3 regions of the Exiguobacterium sp. s101 genome follow, and region 3 is predicted to be linked to each of the others. Evidence: riboswitches for the same ligand, from Rfam matches in the RefSeq annotation. Region 3 holds a riboswitch; each other region holds the start of a gene.
What was found. Region 3 has a riboswitch for S-adenosylmethionine ahead of msrA (peptide-methionine (S)-S-oxide reductase MsrA). Riboswitches for the same ligand answer to the same signal wherever they lie in the genome.
Positions count from the first base shown of each region.

Region 1: another riboswitch for S-adenosylmethionine. It lies ahead of metK (methionine adenosyltransferase); the one in region 3 lies ahead of msrA (peptide-methionine (S)-S-oxide reductase MsrA).
Region 2: another riboswitch for S-adenosylmethionine. It lies ahead of KNO76_RS09140 (methionine ABC transporter ATP-binding protein); the one in region 3 lies ahead of msrA (peptide-methionine (S)-S-oxide reductase MsrA).

Region 1 covers NZ_JACSKX010000017.1:1,525-11,881, forward strand. The annotation lists gene KNO76_RS12450 (iron-containing alcohol dehydrogenase) at 1-887, shown strand, start outside; gene KNO76_RS12455 (glucose-6-phosphate isomerase) at 994-2,346, shown strand; gene ytkD (RNA deprotection pyrophosphohydrolase) at 2,446-2,919, shown strand; gene KNO76_RS12465 (alpha/beta hydrolase family protein) at 2,900-3,667, shown strand; gene pckA (phosphoenolpyruvate carboxykinase (ATP)) at 3,686-5,257, opposite strand; SAM riboswitch class I at 5,579-5,698, shown strand; gene metK (methionine adenosyltransferase) at 5,831-7,039, shown strand; gene KNO76_RS12480 (hypothetical protein) at 7,080-7,601, opposite strand; gene KNO76_RS12485 (GNAT family N-acetyltransferase) at 7,766-8,236, shown strand; gene KNO76_RS12490 (alpha/beta fold hydrolase) at 8,325-9,041, shown strand; gene mnmM (tRNA 5-(aminomethyl)-2-thiouridylate-methyltransferase MnmM) at 9,072-9,647, opposite strand; gene mnmL (tRNA modification radical SAM protein MnmL/YtqA) at 9,601-10,357, opposite strand, start outside.
Region 2 covers NZ_JACSKX010000009.1:70,107-80,463, reverse strand. The annotation lists gene KNO76_RS09170 (cysteine desulfurase) at 1-205, opposite strand, end outside; gene sufD (Fe-S cluster assembly protein SufD) at 207-1,475, opposite strand; gene sufC (Fe-S cluster assembly ATPase SufC) at 1,488-2,249, opposite strand; gene KNO76_RS09155 (MDR family MFS transporter) at 2,428-3,642, opposite strand; gene KNO76_RS09150 (MetQ/NlpA family ABC transporter substrate-binding protein) at 3,743-4,576, opposite strand; gene KNO76_RS09145 (methionine ABC transporter permease) at 4,604-5,266, opposite strand; gene KNO76_RS09140 (methionine ABC transporter ATP-binding protein) at 5,256-6,284, opposite strand; SAM riboswitch class I at 6,362-6,467, opposite strand; gene KNO76_RS09135 (thioredoxin family protein) at 6,918-7,175, opposite strand; gene gcvH (glycine cleavage system protein GcvH) at 7,364-7,747, opposite strand; gene KNO76_RS09125 (arsenate reductase family protein) at 7,796-8,149, opposite strand; gene KNO76_RS09120 (hypothetical protein) at 8,197-8,928, opposite strand; gene KNO76_RS09115 (acyl-CoA dehydrogenase family protein) at 9,018-10,357, opposite strand, start outside.
Region 3 covers NZ_JACSKX010000006.1:617-10,938, reverse strand. The annotation lists partial or broken gene KNO76_RS06615 (GTP-binding protein) at 1-410, opposite strand, end outside; gene KNO76_RS06610 (hypothetical protein) at 519-785, opposite strand; gene KNO76_RS06605 (SMP-30/gluconolactonase/LRE family protein) at 798-1,679, opposite strand; gene KNO76_RS06600 (class I SAM-dependent methyltransferase) at 1,826-2,425, shown strand; gene rlmN (dual-specificity RNA methyltransferase RlmN) at 2,462-3,523, opposite strand; gene KNO76_RS06590 (amidase family protein) at 3,589-4,995, opposite strand; gene KNO76_RS06585 (hypothetical protein) at 5,109-5,270, shown strand; SAM riboswitch class I at 5,315-5,414, shown strand; gene msrA (peptide-methionine (S)-S-oxide reductase MsrA) at 5,482-6,006, shown strand; gene KNO76_RS06575 (DM13 domain-containing protein) at 6,124-6,429, shown strand; gene KNO76_RS06570 (hypothetical protein) at 6,573-6,809, shown strand; gene KNO76_RS06565 (class I SAM-dependent methyltransferase) at 6,996-7,550, opposite strand; gene KNO76_RS06560 (NAD(P)/FAD-dependent oxidoreductase) at 7,547-8,464, opposite strand; gene KNO76_RS06555 (GRP family sugar transporter) at 8,696-9,559, opposite strand; tRNA gene KNO76_RS06550 (tRNA-Ala) at 9,683-9,755, shown strand; gene KNO76_RS06545 (four-helix bundle copper-binding protein) at 9,867-10,199, shown strand; gene KNO76_RS06540 (3'-5' exonuclease) at 10,260-10,322, shown strand, end outside.

The sequences.
Region 1 (10,357 bases), on a different contig from region 3:
TACTCGCAGTCGGCGGAGGTTCCGTCATCGACTGTACGAAACTGATCTCAGCGGCAATCCCTTATGAAGGGGACGCGTGGGACATTGTCCTCCGTGAGCATATCCCGACAGAGGCGGTGCCATTCGGGACGGTCCTCACACTCGCGGCGACGGGGTCAGAGATGAACTCTGGGTCGGTCATTACGAACTGGGAGACACAAGAGAAGTTCGGTTGGGGCCATCCGCTCGTATTCCCGACGTTCTCCATCCTTGATCCACGTTACACGGTGTCGGTTCCGAAAGACCAGACGATTTACGGCATCGTCGACATGATGAGCCATTGCTTCGAACAATATTTCCACCCGAACCATGCACCGGTACAGGAACGCATGACAGAAGGTGTTTTGAAAGCGGTCGTGGAATCGGCTCCGAAACTCGTGAACGATTTAGAAAACGTAGACCTTCGTGCCATCATCTTGTTCTCGGGTACGATGGCATTGAACGGTGTGCTTCAAATGGGTGCTGCGGGAGATTGGGCGTCTCATAACATCGAACATGCGGTATCGGCTGTTCACGACATCCCGCACGCAGGCGGTCTCGCGATCCTCTTCCCACGTTGGATGGAACACGTATTGGATGAAGACAACGCAGCACGTTTCGCACGACTCGGTACCGAAGTATTCGATGTCGAGCCGGGTGAACATGACTTGGAGACAGGGAAACGGACAATCCAAGCTGTTCGTGCATTCTTCGACCAACTCGGTGCGCCAAACTCGCTCCGGGACTACGAAATTGATGAGTCGACATTCGATGCGATTCTCGATTCGGCAATGAAGCGTGGTGCATTCGGTCGTTTCCGTACACTTGAACGGGAAGATGTCTCAAAAATCTTAGAACTTAGTAAATAAGGCGAATTCTTGCCTATTTTGCAATAATGATTGAACGAATCCGACGTTTCCGTTTATGATGGGTCATGTATGGCTCTTTTACGAGCGATTTAAAGGAGGAAATGACATGTCAACTGTACGTTTCGATTATTCAAACGCGCTCTCATTCGTAGGGAGGCACGAAATCGACCAAATGCAAGAAACGGTAAAAACCCTTCACTCTGTGATTCACGAGCGAAGCGGAGCCGGAAGTGATTTTCTTGGGTGGGTCGATCTTCCGACCGAATACGATCAAGATGAGTTCGCACGAATCAAAGCTGCGGCGGAACGAATTCGCGAGAATTCAGACGTTCTCGTCGTCGTCGGAATCGGAGGATCTTACCTCGGTGCCCGTGCAGCGATCGAAATGCTTCAACATTCGTTCTTCAACGTATTATCAAAAGAAGAGCGCAAGGCTCCACAAGTATTCTATGCGGGCCACAATATCTCATCGACGTATATGAGAGAATTGCTTCAAGTGCTCGAAGGAAAAGACGTCTCGGTTAACGTCATCTCGAAATCAGGGACGACGACAGAACCTGCGATTGCTTTCCGTGTCCTTAAACAGTTCATGGAAGAAAAGTACGGACAAGACGGGGCGCGTGAGCGCATCTACGCAACGACAGATCGGGCTCGCGGTGCACTCAAGACCCTCGCGGACGCGGAAGGATACGAATCGTTCGTTATTCCTGATGATGTCGGTGGACGCTTCTCTGTCCTCACACCAGTCGGTCTTCTTACGATTGCCGCTGCCGGAATCGATATCGATGCCTTGATGGAAGGGGCACGTGACGCACAGAACGCTTACAGCTCTCCTGAATTGGCAGAGAATGAAGCATATCAATATGCGGTTGTACGAAACGCCCTTTACGCAAAAGGAAAGTCGATTGAGATGCTCGTCAACTACGAACCGGCTCTTCACTACGTGTCAGAGTGGTGGAAGCAGCTTTACGGTGAATCAGAGGGGAAAGACAATAAAGGGATCTTCCCTGCGGCTGTCGATTTCTCGACGGATCTTCACTCAATGGGGCAATACATCCAAGAAGGTCGTCGCGACTTGTTCGAGACAGTCATCCGTGTGAAAGAAGTTCGTCATTCGATGAACGTTCCAGAAGACGCACAGGACTTGGATGGCTTGAACTTCCTTGCCGGTGAAACGATTCAATTTGTGAATGACAAGGCGACAGAAGGAACACTTCTCGCACACACAGACGGCGATGTACCGAACTTAGTCGTCGAATTGCCGGAGATGACCCCCTATCACCTTGGTTACTTGTTCTATTTCTTTGAGAAAGCATGCGCGATGAGCGGTTACATCCTCGGAGTGAACCCGTTCAACCAGCCAGGCGTCGAAGCGTACAAAGCAAACATGTTCGCTTTGCTCGGTAAACCGGGATATGAAGAACAAAAAGCAGAACTCGAAAAACGCTTGAATCAATAAGAAAACGAATCGGTCCGCAAGTCGGGCTGATTTTTTTGTTTGAAACTGGGTGAAGACAAGGTAAAGTGAGAGTAGATAGGGGAAAGAAAGGGATGGACTATGAAGACATTCAAGGATTACTATCATAATCAAGTTGAGCTAAGCTTCACCCATTATCCATTCTCAGACACACCGCTCCACGTCTGGGTCGTCGCCCGTTACGAGGATAAGTGGGTATTGACGAAGCATAAACAAAGAGGACTCGAGTTTCCGGGCGGGAAAGTCGAGCCGGGCGAGCATGAGGACGCCGCCGCAATCCGAGAAGTTTATGAAGAGACCGGTGGAATCGTGAAGACACTACGCTACTTGGGACAGTATCGGGTGCTCGGTCGAGGTGATACGGTCGTCAAAAATATTTACTTTGCAGAGATTGAGCGATTTGAAGATCATCCTGCCGTCGACGAGACGGATGGGGCCGTCTTGATTGATGCATTGCCGGGTAATTTGTTACGCAATCAACGTTATAGTTTTATGATGAAAGACCGAGTCTTACCGGAGACGATGAGGGTTCTACATGAACAACAGTTGGTTTGACCGAGTTGATGTGTTACCACCGTACGCAGGTTATCGGGTGACAAGAGGGTGGTACACGACAAATGATGGAGAAGAGGTCGTAGCGTATTCAATCGAACCAAAACAACCGAATGGGCACGTGTTGATGTACTTACGGGGAGGGACGGCACGAATCGGGGACGTCCGTTTACCGCGGCTCATGCAATTCGCATCACGCGGCTTTCATGTCGTCGCTCCCGTCTATCGTGGCAACCATGGTGGGACTGGAAAAGAGGATTTTGGTGGGGATGACTTGGAAGATGTGCTCTCGCTCTTCGATCGCGTTCAAACGAGCGGACGACCGGTTCACGTGCTCGGCTTTTCGCGAGGCGGAATGATGGCACTATCGCTCGCCTCCGAACGACCGGTCACCACGGTCACATCCTGGGCAGGCGTGACGAACCTAGAATGGACATATGAGGAACAGCGTTCGATGCGGAAGATGTTACGTCGCATGACAGGTGGGGACCCAAGGACAGCTGAGTCCGCATACGTCGAACGCTCCCCGCTCTATAAAGAATGGGAGGCCCCGACACTCATCATCCATGGTACGGATGATGAGCAGGTTCGCTTGCGTCATGCGACAGCTGTCGCTGAGAAGTTAGGGGAGCAGGCTGAATTTTGGGTGGTCCCATTCGGACATCAGCTCCCATTTTGGGATAAATGGGAGACGACAGAGCAGGCGATGGACTGGATGATACAGCAAGAAAAAACACCGACTCATGATTGAGTCGGTGTTTTGATGTAGTTAGATGACGAGTGGACCGGCTGCGATGATTGATTCACTTGCTTTCGTGAAACGCTTGAAGTTCTCTTTAAATTTCATGGCAAGTGCTTTTGCCTCCATGTCGTAACGAGCTGAATCGTTCCATGTATCTCGTGGATTGAGAACAGTACTCGGTACACCTTCGATGGCTACTGGAATCTCGACATTGAAAATGTCATGTTTCATCGTTTCGACATCACGAAGCTGTCCATTGATTGCGGCGTTGACCATCGCGCGCGTATAAGCGAGTTTCATACGTGAACCTTCACCGTATGCACCACCTGTCCAACCTGTGTTGACGAGATAGACATCGACATCGTGTTTTTCAATCAATTGACCAAGCATATCCGCGTAACGCTCTGGTGCGAGCGGGAGGAACGGTGAACCGAAGCAAGTCGAAAACGTCGCTTGTGGTTCTGTGACACCGCGCTCCGTGCCGGCAAGTTTTGACGTATAGCCAGACAAGAAGTGATACATCGCTTGCTCTTTCGTCAATTTGCTGATCGGTGGCAAGACGCCGTACGCATCTGCCGTCAAGAAAACAATTGTATTCGGATGACCTGCGCGTGATGGGAGCATCGCATTGTCGATGAACTCAATCGGATATGCCGCACGCGTGTTTTCCGTTAAAGAAATGTTTTTGTAGTCTGGTGTTCGATCATCGTTTAGCACAACGTTTTCAATCAATGAACCGAATCGAATCGCATCATAAATTTGTGGTTCGTTCTCACGTGATAAATTGATTGTCTTTGCGTAGCAACCGCCTTCAATGTTAAAGATGCCGTCTGGTGACCATCCGTGTTCATCGTCACCGATCAAGTGACGCTCAAGGTCAGCCGAAAGTGTCGTCTTCCCAGTTCCCGACAATCCGAAAAAGAGAGCCGTTTCGTTCGCATCATTGACATTTGCCGAACAGTGCATCGATAACACGTTTTGTTCAGGCAACAAGAAGTTCATGACGGAGAAGATTGATTTTTTGATTTCACCACCGTATTCTGTTCCCCCGATCAGAATTGTACGTTTGGCGAATGAAACGAGAATGAACGTCTCTGAGTTTGTGCCATCGACCGCAGGGTCTGCTTTATAACTCGGTGCATAAATGACCGTAAACGGGTCGAACGCACCTTTCGTCGGCCATTCACGTAAGAAGAGTTGTTTAGCGAATAGACTATGCCACGCATACTCTGTGATGGCACGAACGGGTAAGGTGTAGTGTTCATCCGCGCCAGCCGCAGCTTCAAGATAGTAGAGCTTATCTTTCTTCTCTAAGTGATTGAGTACTTTTTCAAGAAGTGCTGAAAACTTCTCTTCAGCGATTGGTTGGTTGACCTTCCCCCAATCGACAAGGTTGTTGCTGACTTCATCTTGTACGACGAATTTGTCTTTCGGTGACCGTCCGGTAAAAGCACCGGTGCTGACAGATAATGCCCCGTCTTTTGTCAGTACACCTTCACCATTTTGAATGGCTTCTTCTACCAGCTCTGGAACCGTCAAGTTCCGTAACATGTCGGTACGATTAATTAATTCTTCGATTTTCAGGAGCGTTGTCGCCATCCTGAATCCCACCTTTCCCCTAAATAGATGTGGATGAAATCCGCATACTTCCGCAATCAAGATTAATTAGTATGACGTTTTTAATTATATGTGACACACTAATTAAAAACAAGCATTTCTTCTCTATTAAGTAAGCGCTTTCTTACAAGGATAGTTTAACACATTCTCTTATCACAAGGTGTTAAAAAAAAGAAACGAAATAAAAAAATGGTTGAAGATTCACAAACAGAAATGTTTAGCAAGTCTGTGAAAAAATACGAATTCGTTCAATTCCCTTGACATAATCGGATGTCATTTATATGATGGTTTTCGTAACGGATACTCTTATTCTGAGCGGTGGAGGGAACAAGGCCCTACGAAGCCCAGCAACCGTCCGACATGAAGTCTTGTGCGGAAAAGGTGCTATCCTGAAGCGAAGCCATTAGCTTCGAACGATAAGAGGGTAAGGAAGAACGATTCAACCTTTCCCCATGTATGTCATCGGGGGAGGTTTTTTTCATTACCGTCCCAAAGCAACGCGTAAGGGGAACGAGTACCGTCCACATATCACCCTTATTATAGGAGGTTTTTTGAATGTCAAATTTGAACCGTCGACTTTTTACTTCAGAGTCGGTTACTGAAGGACATCCAGACAAAATTTGTGATCAGATTTCTGACTCGATTTTGGATGCCATTTTAGCGGAAGACCCGAATGCCCGTGTTGCGGCAGAAACGTCTGTCACAACAGGTCTTGTACTCGTAGCTGGTGAAATCACAACGTCAACTTACGTGGATATCCCGAAAGTTGTCCGTGAAACAATCCGTGAAATCGGATACACACGTGCGAAATATGGTTTCGATGCTGAAACATGTGCAGTCTTGACATCGATTGACGAACAATCGGTCGATATCGCGCAAGGTGTAGACCAAGCCCTTGAAGCTCGTGAAGGTCAAATGACTGAAGAGGAGCTTGATGCAATCGGGGCAGGAGACCAAGGTCTCATGTTCGGATACGCAACAAACGAGACACCTGAACTCATGCCCCTCCCAATCTCGTTGGCACACAAGTTGTCACGTCGTCTTGCGGAAATACGTAAGAACGGTACGCTTGAGTACCTCCGTCCGGATGGGAAAACACAAGTAACGGTTGAGTACGATGAGAATAACAACCCTGTTCGTATCGATACAATCGTTATCTCGACGCAGCATGCAGAAGAGATTACACTCGAGCAAATTCAAGAAGACTTGAAAAAATATGTCATTGAAGCAGTCATTCCGGCTGAACTTATCGATGCTGAAACGAAATACTTCATCAACCCGACTGGTCGCTTCGTAATCGGTGGACCACAAGGGGATGCAGGTTTGACAGGACGTAAAATCATCGTCGATACGTACGGTGGATACGCTCGTCACGGCGGTGGTGCATTCTCTGGTAAAGATCCGACAAAAGTTGACCGTTCAGCGGCATACGCAGCCCGCTATGTAGCGAAAAACATCGTTGCAGCAGGACTTGCGGATAAAGCGGAAGTACAACTCGCGTATGCAATCGGGGTTGCACACCCTGTATCAATCGCTGTCGATACATTCGGCACTGGAAAATTGAGCGAAACAGAACTCGTTGAACTCGTTCGTGAGAACTTTGACCTCCGTCCGGCAGGTATTATCAAAATGCTCGACCTTCGTCGCCCGATCTACAAACAGACAGCAGCTTACGGTCACTTCGGTCGTACAGATGTGGAACTCCCTTGGGAGCAAACAGATAAAGCAGCAGTTCTTGAAGAAGGCGCGAAGCGTTTCGTGTAATCAAAAACGACCTTTCCGCGGAAAGGTCGTTTTTTTTGGTTCATGTAGTTGGTGGTGTCTGTTTATTTTCGTCTGACTCAGAATCGTTGGAAGTTGTTTCTTGTCCGAGAGCTGTATCTTTCGCTTCGACGACCTTCTCACCGATATCTTGTAAATCAGACTTGGCTTCTTGTGCCGTATCAACGATTTTATTGACGTCTTCTTTAACTGTATCTACTTCTCTGACGACTTTTTCATATACGTTCTGAACGTCTGTAGATACTTCCTGAATTTTGCCGGAAGCCGTCTTCACTTGTTCAATAACCTGTGAGGCTTTACCAGCAGGGTCTTGTTTCATTTCATTGACAATGCCGCCGACCGAAGATTTTGCGCTCGAGAGGGATTGTTTCGTATGATCTCGATTCGAGGAGCTAAGTAATGCGAGGAGACCGCCGACAAGTGCACCGAGTAACATGCCGGTCACGACGTTTATTTTCGGACTTCCCGCGTTCATTTGGTCAAATTGACGATTTGGGTTCTCTGTTTGTTCGACTTTCGGGTCATGCTCTAATTTTGGTTCCATGTTGTTCCACTCCTTCATTTGATTGGCATTGCTAGTTTTATACCCAAGTCGAATGCTGAGATAACGTTTTATAATGAATCGTCATGAAAAAGAAATGTAGTGCAGGATAAAAACACTATGATAGGGAATGATACAAATAGATTGGCCTAAAGGGGGAAGCGATCATGAATATGCGAGAAGCAGTTCCAGAAGATGCGGCGTTAATTCGAACGATTGCACTTGCAACGATTTCAAAGAATGATTCCAATCGGACAAGAGCGATGGAGCGCGCCTATCGACAAGAAGAGATTGTACGAGCAATCAGTTCAAGTGAAGAAGCACGAGAACAATATTTTATCGTTGGCGAGTATGAAGACCATGTCATCGGATTTTGTCATGCCATCGATCGCGGTGACATGTGGGAGATGCTTCGTCTCTATCTTCATCCCGATCACCATCGGAACGGGTACGGTGCAGATTTTTTAAGGCACCTTCAATCGAAAAAAACACAACCGGTGGAAGTGTACGTTGAAAATTCGAATGACCAGGCGATTGCTTTCCTCTTGCATCAATCATTTAAAGAAGTGAATCGAATTCAAGAAGAGGTCTACGACCAACCGATGGAACTCATTCATCTAAGATATGTCCCGAGCTAAGACTCCAGACGGATTTTGCTTAAACATCAGTTGCGGCTGATGTTTTTTTGATACAATGAATATAGTCTATAAATGAGGTGACGGCAGCATGACATATGAAGAAACACAAAAAGGGGTCATCGTCATCGTTTATCCGCTACAGTTCACATCTCGGATCAGCGAGAATTTTATTCGACGACTTCAAGACGAGTACGAAGTAATTGTCGTCCGCGACCAATCGATGGGCTTGACGGCAGAAGATCATAAACAATTGATCAAACGGGCGTTACGTGAGGCCGGCGAGTATAAATTACCGATTCATGTCGTGGCGTTCAGCCTCGGGGCGCTCTTTACAAACCGGCTTCTTCAGGAGTATGATGTGCCGCTCGGGAGCCTGACTTATATCTCTCCATTGTTTGATTGGCATGCGACTCGTCAAATCGGTGGATTAAAACAAGTCGTCGCGAGTGCAGTCGATCGTTTTCGCCCAGACTTACCACTCGGAATGATGACATTCACCGGCGGCGGCGGCGACGAATCGTCCCGATTTGGTGAAATCACATATGCCCAATATCGGGAAATCGAAGAAGAAATCGTAGAGCATCAAGAAGAAAAGAAACATTTGCCACGTCTCCCGCTCGCTTGTTTCTACGCACCTGATGATCAATTTGCAGACGTGAAGTTGACGTTGAACGTCTGCCGAAAGATTGGTGGAGATCAAGTGTATATCCGTCGATTAGAAGGATTCCCGCATTTTGGGTATGAGCGGTTGAACACCAAATTTGCAGAAACGCTCATGACGTTTTATGAATTGATTCAAGAATAAAAGAAGGCGACTCACAGGAGCCGCCTTCTTTTATTTTGAACGTTTTTCAATCGCCACGATGAATGGAGGGTGGTTGATCTGGTTGATGAAGCCGTAACGCAGTACACCCGCCTGCTTTTGGTCAAGCGACTCCACATAGCGAAGCACATCATCCCGTTCGACCTTCCCGCTCTCATGGCCGTGGTAGATGACGATGACGATGACACCACCGATAGCCATGACCTCTAGTAATTGAGACAATGCGGCAATGGTCGTATTCCCTTGTGTCGTGACGGATTTGTCACTTCCTGGTAAATAACCCAAATTGAAGACGGCTGCGGTGATTGGTCGTGTCTCATTCGCGACGACCGTATGAACCGTATCGTGACTATCATGAATGACGGTCACCCGTTCATAGACACCTGCTTCCTGTATACGTGCACGGGTTGAAGCAACCGCTTCTGTTTGGATGTCAAATGCGTATACGTGTCCCGTTTCGCCTACGGCGTTCGCCAAGAACAACGTGTCGTGCCCGTTCCCGGCAGTCATATCGATGGCGACATGTCCTACTTCGAGGTGGTCATGTAGTAATTGTTTTGCAAATGGTAGTACTCTCATTAATCCCATCAATCTCATCCTTCTTTTTTCCTTGGAAGGAATCACGTCGCTCCAATTCCGCACGAATCTTGTTTAGCACCTGCATCTTGTGACGGCTCCATAATGGACCAATCAATAAGTCAGGCGGACCGTCTCCCGTCAATCGATGGACGATCACCTCGGGTGGTATCCGTTCGAGTTGATCACAAACGAGGGAGATGTATGTGTCTTCCTCCATCAAGTCGAGCAAGCCTTTCTCATATTGACGGGCAAGTGGTGTATGTTTCAAGACGTGGAGCAAATGAATTTTGATTCCTTGTATGTCCATTTTAGCAACTTCTCGGGCTGTGTCGAGCATCATCTCCGGTGTTTCACCGGGTAGGCCATTGATGATGTGCACGCATACGCGAATGTTGTGACGACGCAGTTTTTCAAGACCGTTCAAAAATGTTTGATAATCGTGTCCGCGATTGATTTTTTTTGCGGTCGTATCATGTACGGTCTGTAAACCGAGTTCCACCCATAAAGAAGTCCGCTCATTCAGTTCGGCTAAATAGTCGACAACGTCATCAGGCAAGCAATCTGGGCGTGTCGCAATCGAGAGACCGACGACACCTTCTTGCTGAAGCGCTGCTTCGAATAATTCGCGTAATCTTTCGACTGGCGCATAGGTATTACTGTACGCCTGAAAATAGGCGATGTAGTCGGCGTTCTTCCATTTTCGATGAAGTCGCGTTTTT
Region 2 (10,357 bases), on a different contig from region 3:
CTTCATATGCATCCGTCGCTTGCGTCCCGAGCGTATGGACGCCACGATGCACGTTCGAATGGTTGCGACGATAATAGTCCTCGATCGCCTCGATGACAGCGAGCGGCTTTTGTGAGCTCGCCGCGCTATCAAGATAAACGAGCGGGTGTCCATTGATTTCCTGATTTAAAATCGGAAACTGTTCACGAATCGAGGCGTTCAACATCTTAACGTACTTTCCCTTCGATGACTTCGCGGAGACGGTCTTTGACCGAATCGATTGCGAGTTCTTCGACGACAGGCGTCAAGAATCCGTGAATGATTAAACGCTCTGCCTCTTGGCGAGACAATCCACGGCTCATCAAGTAGTACAATTGAACATCATCGACACGACCGACCGATGCTGCGTGACCTGCCATTACGTCATCTTCATCGATGAGAAGAATCGGGTTGGCATCACCACGTGCTTTTTCAGAGAGCATCAAGACGCGCTCTGTTTGTACACCATTCGATTTTGACGCACCGTGGTGAATCATCGATGTCCCGCTGAAAATCGCAGTCGCTGCGTCTTTTTGAACACCGTGAATCATGATGAATCCTTCAGATGCTTTCCCGAAGTGGTCGGTACGGATGTTGAAGTTTTGTTTTTGTGCACCGCGACCGATCGTCACAGCTTTTGTATCCGAATACGTGTTGTCACCGACGAGGTGCGTCTTCGTCTCGACGACCGAGTTCCCGTCGTTCATGTGACCGAGCGCCCAATCGAGGCGACCGTTCGCATAGACGACACCGCGACGGTTCATGAACGTGAGTGCTGACTCAGCGAGCTGATCGACACCACCGAAGACGACTTTCGCGTTCTCTCCAGCGAACACTTCCGTCACGACGTTGACCGTGTGCGGTTCGTTCGTACCAGAAAGGAAGTTTTCGATGTATGTCACTTCACTGCCTTCGTCTGCGACGAGGATCGTGTGGTGATAGAGGGCGCCGTTCGCCTGTTCCATCGTGAAGATCGCTTGGAGCGGATCTTTTAATTGCGTGTTTTTCGGTACATAGATAAACGCACCACCATTTGTGAGGGCAGCATTTAACGCCGAAAGACGCTCTTCATCGACACGTACGCCTTCTGTCATGAAATATTTCTCAACGAGCTCAGGATGTTGCTCCATCGCTTCTTTGATTCCCATAAATAAGACGCCTTCTGGCATCGATAATTCGTTATAGACGATATGACCGTTGCGTTCAACGAGCACGTTTGTCCGGTGGTCTCCGAGAAGTGATTCGATGTCTGCTGTCAAACCGTCTTTCGTTTCGAGTTCGACATCTCCCGCTGTGAAGTCCCACTTATCGATCTTAATCTTTTCAACTTTTGGCAAAGCAAGTGTCGGCGCAAGTTCTGCTGCCTCTTTACGACGGTTGACCATCCATGCTGGTCCACCGAGCGCTTCTGCACGTGCCGACAACGCTTGTGCATCCAATTCAAATTGTACGGTCATCGTACAGCCTCCTTACGCTTCTGTGTCTACTGTCATTCCAAGTTCTTGCTTCACCCAGTCGTAACCTTCTGCCTCGAGTCGTTGTGCGAGCTCTTTACCACCAGACAAGACGATTTTCCCGTCCATCATGATGTGTACAAAATCTGGCTCAATATAGTTGAGGAGACGTTGGTAGTGCGTGATAATCAAGCAGCCAAACTCTTCTGAGCGCATTTCGTTTACACCTTTTGCGACAACTTTTAGAGCATCGATATCAAGTCCAGAGTCGATTTCATCCAAGATGGCGATGTTCGGTTGAATCATCATCATTTGAAGAATTTCGTTACGTTTCTTCTCACCGCCTGAGAATCCTTCGTTTAAGTAACGGTGTGCCATTTCAGAAGGGATTTCGAGAAGCCCCATCTTCGTATCGAGTTCACGGATGAACTTCATGAGCGAGATTTCTTGACCTTCTTCACGACGTGAGTTGATTGCTGAACGCAAGAAGTCCGCGTTTGTGACACCGCTGATTTCAGCCGGGTACTGCATCGCAAGGAACATCCCTGCTTGTGCGCGCTCGTCGACTTCCATCTCGAGGACATCTTCGCCGTTTAATTCGACGCTTCCCCCAGTGACCTCATAAAGTGGATGGCCCATGAGTGCTGATGCGAGTGTTGATTTACCAGTCCCGTTCGGACCCATGATGGCATGAATTTCGCCACCTTTAATTTCTAGGTTAAGACCTTTGACAATCTCTTTTCCTTCGATTGAGACGCGGAGGTCATCAATTTTCATTTGTGGTACGTTAGACATTCGGATACCCCTTCCGTATTTTCTCGCCAAATTATTTGGCGTAGATTAGATATATTCTAATCTTAGACTAGTCGATTTTTTATTTCAAGCGACTCACCTTACGATTCATTCTCAATAGAAGGATAAAAGTTGAGAATGCTAATAGTAGGAAATCAAGACATTAGCCGGCAGTCTCCTCCACGAGTGCGAGAACAGCTTTTCGTTCTCGTACAGCAGCGGCGAAGAAGAAGGAACCGCATCCTGTCAATATCGCCAAACTACCGAATACCGGAAGCGAAGATTGACCAAACGTATCGAGTAACATGCCCCCGATAATCGGCCCAATCGTCTGTCCGAGCGACGTCAATCCCATCGCTCCAAAATAAGTTCCCCGCAAATGTTCCGGCGCAAGTTCATCCGTTAAGACGTCCGTCATCGTGAACATCAACACTTCACCGACCGTGAAAATGACCATTGCGACAAAGAGGACCCATTCCACTGTAGCAAATCCAATCAACAACAGCCCGAACGACAGTGTCGAGATGCCGAAAAAGAGCGATTTGATCGGGGAGACACGAATCCCGAAACGCATAATCGGATACTGGACGATGAGGACCGTGATGGCGTTCGTCGTCAATAAGTAAGCAAATAATCTTGAGCCGTCTTCTAACCCATCACTCAGCGCAATGAATTGAGGAAGTGTCGAATTGAACTGACTGTAGCCGATGATTGCAAAAATCATACCGATGATGACCGCCCGAAACGTCCGATCGTCCCGTAAGACGCGGAATGTCTCCGTCAGGCGCGGACGTACCTTTACTCCATCCCCTTCTTCAAACGGATATTTATAGAATAAGAATGAGATGATCATGCCGTATATGATGTAGACGGCGGTCACGACAAAAAAGGCGGTCTTCACACCAGTTAGTGACAACACGACTGCTAACAGTGGTCCGATGGCTGCGGCGATGTTGATCATAAAGTAACGGACGTTATAGACGATGACTCGCTCTTCGGCCTGGGTCGTGTCACTGATGAGTGCACGTGAAGCCGGTTCTAGAAAAGAGCGTGACATCCCCATCAAAATCGATAGCATGTAAAACCAAAATAGCTCTGTCGCGAGCGCAAGTCCTGCGAACGTGACGGCATTGAGCACAATCCCGATGAGCATGAGCTGTTTTCGTCCATAGCGGTCAGATAGCGTCCCTCCAAAGAAACTCATGAACAGGCCCGAAAGTGCCGTCACGGCAAAAATCGTTCCAATCACACTCGCTGAAAAGCCGAGCGTGGCCAAATAAATCGCAAAAAACGGCATGACAAAAAACGTCGCCAGTCGTGCAAAAAACGTCCCGAACAAGACGCCCCACGTCAGTGGATGAATCTGTCTGAACTTCATCCAAATCCCCCCTTTTCTTTCATATATGTAGTGTACTTCTCTTCATGAAAGAACACTAGACAAAAAAAGACTCAGGGGATGACCCCTGAGTCGAGCTGATTTATTGTTGTACCGGTACGACCGCACCTTTGTATTCGTCTAAGATCCATTGCTGTGTCTCTTCAGACGTCAACACTTCGAGGAGTGCCTTGACGCGCTCATCTTCTTCGTCCCCTTCATGTGTGACGATTAAGTTGACGTATGGTGAATCTTCCCCTTCAAGTGCGATGGCATCTTCAAGCGGGTTGAGACCTGCGTCAATCGCATAGTTCGTATTGATAAGGACCGCATCGCCTTCTCCATTTTTAAATGCCGTTGTGAGTAAAGTCGCTTCTACGTCCGTCTTGAACTCTAAGTCTTTCGGATTGTCAACGATATCAGATACTGTCGCATCAACTGTTTTGCCTTCTGCGAGTGTGATGAGTCCTTCTGATTGGAGCATCGTAAGAATTCGTCCGTGGTCAGCGACCGATGAACTCATGATGATTTCTGCCCCTTCCGGAAGTTCATCGAGCGCTTTGTAAGTTTGTGAGTAGACCCCGATCGGCTCGATGTGGACGCCACCCGCTGAGGCAAATTTGTAATCTTTGTTTTCAGTCATTTGTGACTTGAGGTACGGCTCATGTTGGAAGTAGTTCGCATCGAGCTCCCCGCTCGCGAGCGTCTTGTTCGGAAGTACGTAGTCTTGGAACTTCTTGATTTCAAGCTTGTACCCTTTTGCCTCATATTCTTCTTGGACGTGCTCTAAAATCTCAGCGTGCGGTACGTTCGATGCACCGACGATCAATGTTTTTTCATCGCCAGACCCCGAGTCTGCCTCTTCTCCGCCGCAAGCCGCGAGAACCGTGAATGCTGATAAAGCTGTCAATCCGAGTACTGTTTTCCAAGTTTTCATAATGAATCCCTCCAAATGTATGTGTGATTATGCTGAACGTTTATCAATTTTCGTGACGAGTCGGTCACCGATGAACTGGATGACGAACACGATCAACAAGATGAGCACCGTCGCCACGAACGTGACGTCGTTTTGTGAACGCTGGAACCCTTCCAAATAGGCCAAGTTCCCGAGACCGCCGCCTCCGACGACTCCGGCCATCGCCGTATAGCCGACGATTGCAACGATGGTCACTGTAATCCCGGAGACGAGCGCCGGGAGTGCTTCAGGAATTAACACTTTATAGATGACCTGCCATTTCGTCGCTCCCATCGACTCTGCCGCCTCGATGACCCCGCGGTCTACTTCGCGAAGCGCAAGTTCGACCATTCGAGCATAGAACGGTGCCGCGCCGATGATGAGCGCCGGAAGCGCCGCCGTCGAACCGAGCATCGTATCGAGTAAGAACAGCGTGAACGGGATGAGTAAGATGATCAAAATGATGAACGGGATCGAACGGAACACGTTGACGATCGCGCTGACAAAGACGTAAATCGGACGATTCTTCAATAATAGCGATTCGTTTGTAATATAGAGAACCAAACCTAAAGCGAGTCCGATCAAAAATGTCGCGACGCCTGCGACGAGCGTCATATATAACGTCTCCCAAGTCTGTTCCATCATGATTTGCCAGTCTACGTTAGGAAACATCGCTTTCCACCTCCACTTCTACGGATTGCGAACGAATCGATGCGATGGCGCGTTCGATTTCACTTGCTTCCCCAATCAATTGGATGAATAGCGTGCCGAGCGCACCGACTTGTGATTGTGTCACGTTCCCGCCGATGATGTTGAATCCGATGTCATGTGTTTTAAGAACGTCAGACAAAATCGGGTGCTCTGCCGTCTCGTTCAAGAATTTCAATTTGACGACTTGACCGCTCGGGTACCGTTCCTTCAAATGTTCGAACGTGAGCGACAAATCGTCGACTGCTCCGATTTGTTTGACGAACTCTTTCGTGATCGGTTGTTTCGGATGTTGGAACACATTAGAGACTTGACCCGTCTCGACGACTTTTCCTGCTTCCATCACGGCGACTCGGTGACATATCTTTTGAATCACGTGCATCTCATGCGTGATGAGGACGATCGTCAATCCGAGTTTCTTATTGATGCTGACGAGCAGCTCGAGAATCGAATCCGTCGTCTTCGGGTCGAGTGCACTCGTTGCTTCGTCACAGAGGAGCACCTCTGGGTTTGTGGCGAGCGCGCGTGCGATCCCGACTCGCTGCTTTTGACCGCCCGATAATTGTGACGGATAGCTGTCCTCGCGACCGTCCAATCCAACGAGTTCGACGAGTTCTTGAACCTGACGTTTCCGCTCACTTGCCGGCACCCCAATCAGCTCGAGCGGAAAACTGATATTTTCTGCGACCGTACGCGACCATAGAAGGTTAAAGTGTTGGAAGACCATCGAGACGTTTTTACGGACACCTCGTAATTCTTTCGGGCTGAGTTTCGTCAGCTCGCTCCCGGCAACTTCGATTTCACCGCTTGATGGTGATTCGAGACGATTGAGCAATCGGATGAGCGTTGACTTCCCTGCCCCCGAATATCCGATTATTCCAAAAATTTCACCGCGATCAATCGTTAGTGATACATCATCAACCGCCTGGACACGACCATTTTTCGTATCAAACCATTTGGCGACGTTTCGTAATTGAATCAATATATTTCCCTCCTGACAACAAAAAAAGCGCACACGTTTGAGCAAACGTGCGCACTTTATCGTACGGACAACGATTGCTCTCATCTTTCAAGGTTTTCACCTTGCTGGAATTAGCACCATTTCGGATTACTCCGCGGTTGCTGGGCGTCATAGGGCCAGTCCCTCAGCCTCTCTTGATAAGAGTGTTGTATATTCGATTAGCTTTATCATAGCGACAGCTTTTTCTGCTGTCAAATCCTTTTTTCAAAAAATTAAAAAAAGGTGCCGTCCGAGGACGACACAGAACGTAGCACCTTGAGTCACGGAAGGACAGCCCATAGATGAGAATCTTTTGCCCGTTCAAGATTTCCACCCTTACATGGGGGAGATTCACCAATCACCACTCAATCTTAGCTTGGACCGTGCGATTATACGAAACGTCTCTCCTCGCTTGATTTTTTTGGGGGACAATCGAAGGGAAGACTGACGTGTATTCGTGTAAAGTGTAGCAGCGGCTTCGCCAAAACGTCTTGATGTCGGGAATATCGCGTCCTATTTTGTGTTCAAGTAAGATGTTGTAATGAATATACCATTCGTGAACTTTCTGTGTCAACTGATTATTTAAAATTTTCAGATTATTCTAATGTTCCTCTCTTACTTTACGAAAGAGAGGACATGTTGCACATTTTGAAACGCGTAAAGACGATCCCGCACCTTGCCGTTTTCAAGCTTCAATAGTGCCGGAACACTCATCACCTGATACGCTTCGAGCTCTTTCGGAATATAGTTCGCATCCCGCTTTTCAATTTTAATTTCAGGGTCGACCGCTTCGATGACCGTCAACATTTTCTCCGCTACAGCGCATGTACCACACATCGGGGCGTATATATATAAGTATCCGTCTGTAATCATTCTTCTCACCTCTCCTGTCATTATAATGGGCGATGGATTCTCATTCAAAAATCGTGCTCTGTTGAAATTTTAAAATATTCTTCTATCTCGTGTTTGAACGAGCGACGCTCATCAAATCCGATCACTACCGCCTCGACTTCGAGTAAACAAAAAAACGGCTTCTCCGATTCGGGAGAGGCCGATTTCGATTATCCTTGAATCATCGCTTCATATTCTTCCGCAGACATGAGCTTGTCGAGGTCCGACTCTTCCGTCAACTCGACTTCGACCATCCATGCGTTTTCAAACGGTGACTCGTTGACGAGTTCTGGAGAATCCGCGAGGTCCTCGTTCACTGCTGTGATGCGTCCTGATACCGGCGCATACAACTCAGAGACCGTCTTCACTGATTCGACCGAACCGAATGGCTCGTCGAGCAAAATTGTACCATCGACTTCTGGGAGTTCGACAAACACGATATCCCCTAGCTCGCTCTGTGCGAAATCCGTGATGCCGATGCGGGCTTTCGTCCCGTTCACTTCTACCCACTCATGTTCTTTTGAATAACGTAAATTTGCTGGTACTTTGCTCATCCTAACTTCCCCCTCAAATGAATTAGACTCACATCTGTATTATAGCACTTAGCCCCAAACGTCCGTAAAGGACTTTTCTGAAAATCCGACGGTCGTTTTTTCACCATTTGTGACGATTGGCCGCTTCAAAAGCATACCATTGCTCGTTAATAACTCGAGTTGTTCGTCTTCTGATAAATGTGGCAACTTGTCTTTAATTCCTTCATTCCGGTAAACTTGCCCGCTCGTGTTGAAGAATTTCTTGAGCGGTAAATCCGATTGCTTCCATAAATCAGCGAGTTCTTCTTTCGTCGGCGTCGATTCGACGATATGGACGTATGTATAATCGATGCCTTGCTCTTTCAACCATTTTTCTGCTTTTTTGCACGTACTGCATGGTGGATAGCCGTATAGTGTCACCATCTGTTCATCACCTCTATCATCAATGTAGCATATTCTGAGAAATCAATTCACGTCTCAAGCAACCGCTCAATCTCTCGCTTCATCGTCGTGTTGACAACATGTCGCTCTTCGATAAAACGTAAGATGGTCGACGCCGCGACGCCTGATCTGCCATATCCTAATACCCCGCCCAACAGGAAAGAAATCATCTGCGGATGTCTCGACTCGACCCGACGTGTCGGGTTGAAGGCGTCGCCTTGTTCACCGATTGCTTTCAAGACATTTTGAACGGCTGCGACTTGGATGAGCTCGAATCCGGCAAGCGTCTCCCCTCGACGTTCGCGTAACAAGCCCACATATAGATTCGTCAATGCTTCTTCGTAGTAATAAGAGGATGTATGACGCTCGATAGCGAGGTCCGGTGTCGCGAACACATCTAGCGCCTCATCACGTCTCCAAACGACACGTCCTGGCGTATAGGCGATGGTCGCCAGTTCGTGCAGTTCAAACACGGCGAACTCGCCATAAATGCCGTCATGATACATGATTTTATGCCCGTCTTTCGTATTTTGGAACTGATAGTGAAGCGGTTCGACTTCGAGCCAGTCAAGTCGGTCAATAAAGCGTGCCTTATGCCCGTCCTCGACAATCAAAAAGAAATCGAGGTCTGAATACTCATCCAACCGCTCCGTCTCTTGTCCAATCGATCCTAATGCAAGCAACATGAGCGTGCCGTCATGTTCGGCAACGGACCGTCCAATTCGTTCCATCCGGTCGAGTAATACATCTCGTTTTGTCATCATCTCTCCCCCTCGTCTCTATTGTACGTGGCAGAGCTCAAAAAAAGAAAGGGCCGACCGCGTCCGGTCCACCCTTTCTGTCAATTTGATTAGACGATAAACTTATTCGCTTTGATGAGGCTCGCTGCGACTTCACGCTTCGTACCGATTACATTGATTGGCTGGTAGCGGCTGAACTTTTTCATCGCCGAGAGAAGCATACGCTGCTCGTCACCAAACGCCGCTGCGTACAACACTTCTTTCGCCATGAGTTCGACTTGTTTGAATACTTGCTCCGCAAAAATTTCTGTGTAGCGGACTTTGAGCGTGTTCTTCTCTTCGCCTGTACGTGCGATCGCTTTGTCTGTACGAGCGATGGCTGCTTCAAGCGCGTAGATGGCACTGATCATGTCTGCGATCTTCGCCAAGATTTCTTGTTCGTTTTGAAGGTCTTGTTGATACTTCTGTACCGCTGTACCAGCGACCATCAAGTGGATTTTCTTCATGTTCGCAAGGAGCATCTTCTCACGTGCGAGCGGTGAGCCGTCCAATTCTTGTGGCATGTAGCTCATGAGCTCTTTTTGAAGTTTTTGTGCTTCTGCGAGAAGTGGCAATTCACCTTTCATCGCTTTCTTGAGGAGCGTACCTGGTACGATTAAACGGTTGATTTCGTTCGTTCCTTCGAAGATTCGGTTGATGCGTGAGTCACGGTAGAGGTTCTCGACTTCATATTCTGCCATGAATCCGTATCCACCGTGGATTTGAACCGCTTCATCGACGACATAGTCGAATGTTTCAGAAGCGAACACTTTGTTGAGTGAGCATTCAATCGCGTATTCCGCGATCGCTTGTGCAACTTTCGATCCATCACGCATATTCTCGTCACCGAGTGCGTCGAGGCTGTCTTGGAACAAGCCACCTGTACGGTAGACCGAACTTTCCATCGCATAGATATTCGCTGCCATCGTTGCGAGTTTTTCTTGGATGAGCGGGAATTGACTGATCGGTGTCTTGAACTGCTTGCGCTCGTTCGCGTATTGTACCGAGAGGTCGAATGCACGTTTTGAAGACCCGACTGCTCCGACTGCGAGTTTGTAACGACCGACGTTCAAGATGTTGAAGGCGATGACGTGGCCTTTTCCGACTTCACCGAGAAGGTTGTCGACTGGTACTTCAACATCTTCAAGGATGAGCGTACGTGTCGACGATCCCTTGATTCCCATCTTCTGCTCTTCTGCGCCTGTTGAAACTCCTTTGAAGTCACGCTCGACGATGAAGGCACTGAACTTGTCGCCATCGATTTTCGCGTAGACGACGAAGACGTTTGCGAAACCAGCGTTTGTAATCCATTGCTTCTCACCGTTCAAGACGTAGTGCGTGCCCGCCTCGTTCAAGACAGCTGTTGACTTCGCACCGAGGGCGTCAGATCCTGAGCCCGGCTCAGTGAGTG
Region 3 (10,322 bases):
GCATCGACGACAGTGACCATCGCATCGATATAGACACGGCTCGTCAAATCGATCCCAAGGGCGTCGTCGGCATACGTGAACGTCTGTGCGACGGGAATTGGCTCGGAAATCCCTGATGACTCGATGATAATCCCATCGAGGTCACGATCCTTTGTCAGCTCATCGACAGCCGTGAGCAAATCTTCACGTAACGTACAGCAAATGCACCCGTTCGAGAGCTCGACTAACTTTTCATCGGTACGGGAGAATCCGCCCTGTTCAATCAACTTCTCATCGATGTTCAACTCACTCATATCGTTTACGATGACCGCATATTTTTTGTGATCACGGTTATGTAAAATGTGGTTGAGCAGTGTCGTCTTCCCGCTACCAAGATAACCTGAGAGTACCGTAATTGGAATTCGTTTCATGATGGACCTCCGTTAAATAGTAATCATTACTCTTTGTATAATGTAACGGTTCCACCCTTTTGTCAATAAAAAAACACGCCTCATCGACGTATTTTCATGAACATTCAATTATTCTTCCAACGCTTTCCGTTCTGCTTCTGAACGCGGATAGGCGTTTGCTTGCCACTCGGCTCGATAAATGGAGTCGAGCTGCGTCAATCCGACTTCATCCTCGTCCTTGTCCGAATCGACACTCGGGACCTCGTCCCACTTCGGATCGAGATAAGAATGATCCTCTTCCCGCGCTCGACTTTCTTGTAATTTTTGAATTCCCACCTTGACCGCTGCCGCAACTGCCAATCCAATACCTGCTCGCACTAACAGTCGTTTCACCATCGTATGTCCTCCTCAACGCCCAAAGCGATAAAGCGGCATCCCTTTCACATCTGTCTCGATAATAAATACCGATCCAGCGTCCGGATGTTCGGTTAACGCCTCCTCGTCCATCCCTTCACGTGCTGTTGTGATGGCTAATCGATTGAGACCATCCCCGATGAAGGCGCATGATGTGACATTCGGGGCAGGGACGTGAACTTCTAACACTTTTTCACCGGTCGATGGATCCCAGCGAGATACTTTACTTCCTGCATAATGTGCGATCCATAAAAAACCTTCCGTATCCGATGTCATGCCATCCGGGAAGCCGTCCTCTTCCGAAAAGTCGATGACGACCTTTCCGTTCGACAATGTGCCGGTCTTCATGTCAAAATCATATTGTCGAATTTTTTCGGTCGGTGTATCAATATGATAAAAAACGGAATGGTCAGGAGACCACGTCAACCCGTTTGAAAGTGTCAACTCATCCATAAGTGTTGTCGTCGTTCCATCGCGGTCCACCCGATAGAGAGATGCCTGATTCTCTTTATCGTCCAAGTGGAGCGTCCCGGCAAAAATACGACCGTACGGATCGGCTTTCCCATCATTAAAACGTAATCGACCTTCAGGGTCATCCAATTCGACAATTTTAATTAACTCCCGGTTGATTTCATCCCATTCATAAATCCCGTCTTTAAGACCAAGGACGACACCATCCGTCACTTTTGGAATGACGAAACCGACCTGTTTTCCGACTTCGAAAGAAGAAATCTCGTCTTCTCGCTCGTCATACCACCATAACGTATGACCTTCGATATCCACCCAATAGAAACGCTTCAACTCAGCATCCCAACAAGGACCTTCACCAAGCGTATTTCGTACCCGAATCCACAACGACGCATCTATTCTTTCCATTACTTAGCCTCCACTCTATCCATTAGTTCAGAAATCTATTCCCTTCTCCCATCTGGACTATGCATGAATTCGAAAAATCGTAGAGGATTTCCACCCTAGTCACATCATTTTGATATATTTATGGAAAGGTGAGAGGAGTGGATCATTTGTCTAAATGGAACGAACGTTATAATACCGATGAATATGTGTACGGAACGGAACCAAATCAATTTTTACTCGACTTCATCACAACACATCGGCTTGAAGGAAAACATGTGTTAGCCATCGCTGAAGGAGAAGGTCGAAACGCAGTATGGCTCGCCACACTCGGACTCGACGTCGAGATGTGGGACGCTTCGAAAGTAGGGCTCGAGAAAGCGAAGCGATTAGCGGCTTCGCGAAACGTCTCCCTTCAGACGAAACAGATCGATTTGAATGAAGCGGACTGGTCGCAAGATGCGTATGACGTAGTCGTCTGTATCTTCGGCCACTTTCCTCCGCATGTCAGAGAAAAAGTGTTCGCCGGTATTCGACAAATGCTTCGACCTGGTGGCCTATTCATAACAGAAGTTTACTCTACAACCCAACTCGCTTACGGGACAGGCGGACCAAAAGACGCCTCACTTCTGTACACCGAAGAGATGTTTCACCAACTCGAAGACGATTTCATCCCTCTCGTTTTAAACGAGAACGTCGTATGGCGAGAAGAAGGCACGCTCCATCACGGTGAATCCGCTGTGATTCAATATATCGGACAAAAACGATAAGCAAATGGCCTCCCCGAGGTTCGGAGAGGCCATTTTTCATTTCGCGCCTTCGACGTTCATATGCTTACTGCGGAGTTGTCCACATGCCGCATCGATGTCTGTCCCGTGCTCGAGACGGACACCTGTGTTGACGCCACGTTTTTTCAAGATGTCGTAGAACGCCATGATGTCCTCAGGCGTGCTTCGCTCATATTGGATGTGCTCATTGACCGGGTTGTATGGAATCAAGTTGATGTATGACTTGTCTTTGATGTCTTCAATCAAATCGGCGAGTTCTTCCGCATGTTCCGGTAAATCGTTCACTTTCGAGAGTAGGATATACTCGAAAGTGATTCGTTTGTTCGTCTTCTCGACGTAGTAACGAATCGATGGCATGAGTTGATCAAGCGGGAACGCCCGGTTGATTTTCATGATGCGTGTCCGAAGCTCATCATTCGGCGCATGAAGCGAGAGCGCCAAGTTGATGCGTAAGTCAAGGTCTGCGAACTTGTAGATCTTGTCCGCAAGCCCACTCGTCGACACGTTGATCTTACGCGGAGCGATCGCAAGACCACGCTCATCTTTGACGACACGCAAGAAGTCGACCAAGTTGTCGAAGTTATCGAACGGTTCGCCGATTCCCATGACGACGATATGGCTGACGCGATCACCATCTCCTTCTTCATCGAGGAAGTGTTGGACGGTCATGATTTGCTCGACGACCTCACCAGCCGTCAAGTCCCGTGTCTTCTTCAACAATCCGCTCGCGCAGAAGCTACAGCCGATGTTGCAACCTACCTGAGTCGTCACACAGACCGAACGTCCGTATTTGTGACGCATGAGCACCGTCTCAATGTAATGCCCATCATGTAATTTAAGTAAGAATTTGACCGTTCCGTCGCCCGCTTCCTGTTTGACGAACAGGTCTTGAGTCGAGATGACGTATTTCTCTGTTAAGTACTCGCGCACCTCGTCTCGTACGTTGAGGTCGTCCATCGATTTGACCCGATCGATGTAGAGCGAATCCCAAACTTGACGTGCGTGGAAGGCACCGTATCCCGCTTCCGTACACTCATTTGTGAGTTGATCGAACGTCAACCCGTATATAGATGATTTCATTGTAATCTGTCCTTTCTCTAATCCGCATACGTATCATTGTAGCGGACGTGAGAGACGGGTGCAACTTACGAATAATCTGGAGGTGTCGGTCGTGTGATGAACTGTTCGAACGCATAAGCGACCCGAATCAAATCACGCTCCGCATAGCTCGTCCCCGTGAACGAGAGGCCGAATGGGGCACCGCTCTCTTTCAGTTGATAAGGGATTGTAATCGTCGGATGCCCTGCTTTCGCAGCCATGTCGTAGTTCATGTCATGTGGGAGGACGATTGCATCCAGTTTATGAGTTTGAAGCAATGCGTCAATCCCTTCTGTTTTCGAAAGACGGACGTCCTCGATGCGACGGTCGAGATAGCTCGATTCAATCAGTTTTCCAGATCGGGCGTTCGCCTCTTCAAAGAGGCTCTGACCGTGCGGAATCGATTCAGGATGTTCCGCGTTCCACTCGATTAAATCAGAAAGCGTCTTAAATGGCACTGTCGTGTTCGCGAGATACGCCTCGACCCCGAGCTTGAATTCGTCGAACAGGATGTCCGCCTGCTCTAGCGCCGTATGCTTCGGCAGTGTGACCTCGACGAGTTCGATTTCTGCTTGCCGTAACAATCGGATTGCCTGTTCATATAATCCGACTTCTTCGTCTGAAATGTCTGGTTTGACGAACCCGACGCGCATCCCGACCGCCTGCCTCACGTCGAGACATGTCACGTAAGGGGGGCCGACCGGTGTCTCAAGAGTCGCCGGATCCGATTCATCCTCACCACACATCGATTGTAAGGCGATGACCGCATCACGAAGCGTACGCGCCATCGGTCCTGCCGTATCTTGAGAACGTGAGATCGGAATGATTCCGGAGCGGCTGATCAATCCGACGGTCGGCTTGATCCCGACGATGCTGTTATGGACACTCGGATGGACGATTGAACCGCTCGTCTCAGATCCGACTGCTAGAAGCGTGAGGTTTGCCGCGACAGCAGAAGCCGACCCTGAGCTTGATCCCCCGACATCCAACCCGTCGCCATATGGGTTCATCGTCTGTCCACCGACGGCACTCCAACCGTTCGGCATATCTTCCGTTAAAAAGTTCGCCCACTCGGACAGGTTCGCCTTCCCGAGGATGATGGCCCCGTCAGCCCGCAAGCGTTTGACGAGCTCGGCATCTCGACCGGCGAAATGATGTCGCATTGCGGCAGCACCTGCAGTCGTTCGCATCAGACCGTTCGTCTCGATATTGTCTTTGATTAAGAGGGGAATGCCGAGTAGCGGTTTGCGTACCCCTTTTCGGTAGGCTCGGTCTGCCGCCTCTGCCTCGAACAGGGCGTCTGGATTGACTTGAATGACGGCGTGAAGCCGTTCATTATATGTCGCAATCCGTCCTAAATAATAGGCGGTCACGTCTCTCGCCGTGAATTGTCCTTCTTTATACCCACGATGCGCACGTTCAATCGTCAGTTCATGTAATTGGATTTGTTCCATCATACATTCCTCCTTTATCTCTCCCCTTTTATTCGTGCTCTATGTCTGATTTCCTTTTCGTATCGCCAAGTCGATGTGTTCTTGTTACACTTAAGAAAAAACAGGAGGTTCCTATGACACGATCCTACATATTCGTGTTGCTAGCTGTGTTCGGTCTATTTTTCTTACAACTATACGGTGAAAATGTGCCTTATGGTACACCCATTTCCATCGCTTTAATTGGATTCATCATCGTCTTGACTGTTTTTCAGTTGAAACGAAAACCGAATCATTGACGAATGTATTTTGAGGATGATATGATGCTCTCACCAACTACATATCGATATCAAGAGTGAACGAGAGATCTGGCTCCGCGACTTCACAGCAACCTGCCTTAGGCAAGGTGCTACGACCAGCAAGGGAAACCTTGAACGATATGACGAAAGCGCTCATGTCATCCGACGTGAGCGCTTTTTTGTTGAATGACGATTTGGAGGGAACGACAGAATGAAAAAAGCAACATTCGCAGGCGGCTGTTTTTGGTGCATGGTGACACCATTTGAGGAATTACCAGGGATTGAAGGCATCGTATCCGGCTATATGGGTGGACAAGTCGACAATCCGACATATGAACAAGTCAAAACAGGAACGACTGGTCATTTAGAAGTCGTTCAAATCACATATGATACAGCATTATTCTCGTATGAACGTCTCCTTGAACTGTATTGGATTCAGACCGATCCGACCGATGACGGTGGTCAATTCCAAGACCGGGGACCTCAGTATGCCCCAGCCATCTTCTACCATACGGAAGAACAACGAGTCGCTGCTGAGATGAGTCGCGATGTGTTGGCGGCGAGCGGGCGCTTCACGGCCCCGATCGTCACGAAAATAATTCCAGCGACGACGTTCTTTGCTGCAGAAGACTACCATCAGGACTATCATAAAAAAAATCCGAAGCATTATAAGGAGGACCGGGCCATCTCGGGACGCGACGAGTTCATCGAGGAGAAGTGGACCGAGACAGTATGATATTCAACGGACGCGAATTGAATGATTCGCGTCTTTTTATAAGCTCATGAATCGGGAAAAGAGACGTCCGAGTCACCGGAAGCACAACCGAGTCCAACCGAAGTAGCGGGTGTGTTCATGGACGGGGAAAAAAATTATGAGACGACCGGGACGATTCGCTCGGTCGAGGCAGAAGACGGGACATATCTCCGATTTGAAGAGTTCGAGACGACGAACGGTCCAGACTTATTCGTCTATTTGACAAAACCAGGGCAAGAGACGACCGAAGGCGTCAGTTTAGGGGCGCTAAAAGGGAATATCGGGAATCAAAACTATTTGGTCCCTGCGGATGTGAATCTAGAGGAGTACAACACAGTTGTCATCTGGTGCCGTGCGTTCAGCGCGACGTTCGGGACGGGAGAACTGACTATAGCAAATGAATGAATTGACTGCAGGGCGGCTGAATGAATCGGCCACCCTCTTTTCATTTGAAATCGGCTAAAAAATAAAGACCAATCATCCAACATCAATTGTGTATATGCTATCATATATGTAAATAAGTGTAATTTCAATGAGGAGGGTCGATCATGGAGCAGACATTGCCACAACTATACAAACACTACTTTTGGAAACGTTTCTTTCTATTTTTCATTCCATTGATGGTGGTCGGCATACTATCCGAACCGATGATTATTCAGAATCCATTCGAAGAGCTCGAAGACTATGGAGCATTTGTGTTTTTCTTGGCAATTTATATCCTTGTACTCGGTGGATGGGCGGCATTTATGTCGTCGATGATGTGGCGGATCAAACAATACAAATGAAAAAAGTAATCGATATGGTAAAGTGCGGAACTTAGTATAAGGCTGAACGAATCACTGCTTGTTCAACCGTTGAGAAGACGGGGTAGCCTGACGAGATTTCAATCAATAGGTCGGATCATACGGGGATCCCCCACCTTAAAGCAAAGCTTAGGCGGGGGGCGTTCAAATAATAGTTTACCTACTCCCTCAACTGCTCTTTTTCAAGATATACATATGGTAGCGCGCATTGAATTCCGGATAGTCTGTATAGCTATCAGCAAGTATTTCCCAATCGATTTCCAACTCATCGAGCACGCGCTTCAAGTATGTTTCCCTTTTTTGGCACTGTTGCATAAAAATGGCCAACACCTCACCGTTCTTCAGCTCCGCAGCAATACGTTGGAGCAGTTTTGTTTCGTCCTCAATCTCCCTTTTATAAAAATGTAGCATTGAATCTAACAGGACAATATCGTATTCCTCATCTATCGGATAAGTGTAAACATCTCCTATTTTTCCGGTCACTCTCAACTGCTCGTCACGGGCGACTTGATTCATTTGTTCGAGCCCGACAGTGGAGATATCGACGCCTGTCACCGTGTACCTTAACCTTCCTAAAAATAAAGAGTCTCTTCCTTGTCCGCATCCTAAATCTAAGACATGCCCTTTCGGTTCATACGCCTTAAAGAACGCCATGAGTTCAGGGTATGGATTCCCGAAATAATGTTGTTCTTGATAATGTGTATCGTAGATTCGTTCCGTCATGTTACCTCACCTCGTTCCCAATCTTCCATCGCCAGTTCATGGTTAATTTCAGCTGCGACTTCATACCCATCACTCGAAGCCTTTAGCAATCCAGGGAACACATTCTTTGTGTCTCCGATCACATATAGTCCCCTCACGGTCGTTTTCGCTCCTTCTTCAGTTTTGACTCCCCCCATGTCTGTATAATCGATGCCAAAGTGGTCTAGAGAAAACGCCTGATATTCGCCTGTATCCATGATAAACCCAACAGTTCGATGGTACGTCTCCCCTGACGTCATAACGACCTTTTGTAGCTGACCCTCGGTTGAAATAAGTTTATCAATCACCTCTTCTACAAGCTCCACACCGTGCCCTAGTAAATCTTTCCGATCTTCTTCCGAAAGCGTTGCAGCACCGTTTGTAAACACGATTAGATCCTGACTCCAGTTATAAATCAATTTAACGTAGTGAATAAGCCAAGGCTCGTTCCCAAAAATCGTCAAAGGTTCATCTTTTCGCTCCCAACCATCACAATAAGGACACGGAAAAACCGTTGAGCCGTATACGTTCTGTAGTCCTTTGATTGCCGGCAGTTTTTCTTTTATCCCCGCTGCTACAATGACACGCGGGCTGGCAAAGCTATCCCCATTATCGGTCTGAACGGTAAAAATGCCATCTCTTTTTTCCAGTACCGTAACCTTGGTTTCAACATAGGTTACTGTCGGATATGCCTTGATTTCGACTAAACCGATCGACTTGAATAGTTCGGGCTTCACACCGTCCCGTGTCAAATACCCGTGCGATGCATGCGTCACACGGTTCCGTGCGGTATTAGCATCCAATACGAGAACCTTCCGCTTTGATCGTCCAAACACAAGGGCTGAACTTAAGCCAGCAGCTCCGCCCCCTATTACAATCGCTTCATATTGTTCCAACGTGTCCTCTCTCCTTTCTAACAATCGCACTTGCCGTTTTCGCTACATATGTACCTTCAGCAATCCCTATCGGTAGTTCTCTCACCTGATCTCCTAGATTTAAGACGACGAGCGAAGGAAAAAGGACGATTGTCCCGAAAACGTCGGTCGAATCGTCCTTATTTTTGTTCAATCTCGGATGGAACGGAAGATTTTCAATTCCTCTGACTAACTTGTTCCTTCAAACCCGATTTAACTCTTGGCAATCCCAAGCATAAATCCAGCGACGACAATCAAACCGATTCCCATAAATACATAGACGCGTTCTTTTGTCGTCTTCTCTTCTTTCAATAAATAAATACCACCGAGTGTCGCCACGACGACGTTCAATTGGGACAAGGCGAACGAGGTCGCGATCCCGACTTCTCCGCTTGAAACGAAAAGTCCGAAGTTCCCGATCCCCCAGGCAAGACCCGCCAAGATGTTTTTGAACGTACGCGGATCCAGTTTCTTGACGTCTTTCTCACGAAGACTGAAGAAAAGTGCTGTGATGAACATCCCGACGGATTGTGGAAGGATTGCCGTGATTCCCTCTACTTCAAAGTAGTTCGTCAAAACGGCATACGTGACGTAACCGATACTTGAAACGAAGAGGACGAGTAGTCCCTTTTTCAAGGCGCCGGCACTATCTTTGTCTTTTTTCTGTTGATACGAAGTCATCGTCGCCCCGATGATGATCAAGACGAGCGCTGAAAACCCTAACCATAGCTCCGTCGTCGTCTGCCAGTCTCCGAGAACGATGACTCCAAAGAGAGACGTCCCGACGAGCTGCATGCCCGTACTGATTGGCATCGCCTTCGAGACACTTAAGATTTGGAATGATTGAAACTGTAAGTATTGACCGAGCGCCCAAAACGCCCCTGAGATAAACCCGGTCACGATGGCGAGTGTCGTGAACTCCGGTCGGAAGACGAGGGCAATCACTGCCGCCATGATCATCGCCCCGATGGTCGTTCCGATCAATTGCTGAATTGGTTTGCCTCCCACTTTCGACACGATGAGCGGAATACTTCCCCACATGAGTGCGGGTAAGAGTGCCAAGAGAATCATTTCCATAGAGCACACCTGCTTTCTTAATATAACGTCTAACATGAAATTCCCAGGCTTTTAATTTTATAAACCTAAAATGAAAAAGAGAATTGCCATAGCGAATACTAGGATGATATAATGATTTCGAACGGGGCATTAGCTCAGCTGGGAGAGCGCTACGCTGGCAGCGTAGAGGTCAGGGGTTCGAGCCCCCTATGCTCCATTAATTTGTCACATCTCGGATGAGGTGTGACTTTTTTATTGACCTGGTGCGATTCAACCACTTAGTGAACGGGTAATGGTAGATAGACTTTTCATACAAGGGGGACTTCCGATGGAACGCACATCTGTAGAAGAAACATTGACGAGCGTGATCGAATGCTTACGGGCTTGCAACCACTGTTTCTCAAAAAGTTTACAAGAAGAGGATTTACACATGTTCACCGAATGCATCCGACTAACTAGGGAATGTTCTGACATTTGTACGCTAGCTTTAAACGCCTTAGAATCAGACTCCGCATTTTCTAAACCAATTCTCTCTCTATGTGCCCAAATATGCGACACATGTGCCGTCGAATGTGGCCGCCACCTGCATGACCATTGTCAGGCTTGTGCGAAAGCGTGTGAGCGTTGTTCGGAAGCTTGCCGTACACTCGTCGCTGCCTAAACACGACATTCGTCTAACTTTCTGTTAGACTTTTTTTATTGCTTAGAAAGAAGGTGGACCATGCAATATTCAATTTTCGCTCTCGATGTCGAAACCGCGAACCGCGACAGTCGCAGCATCTGT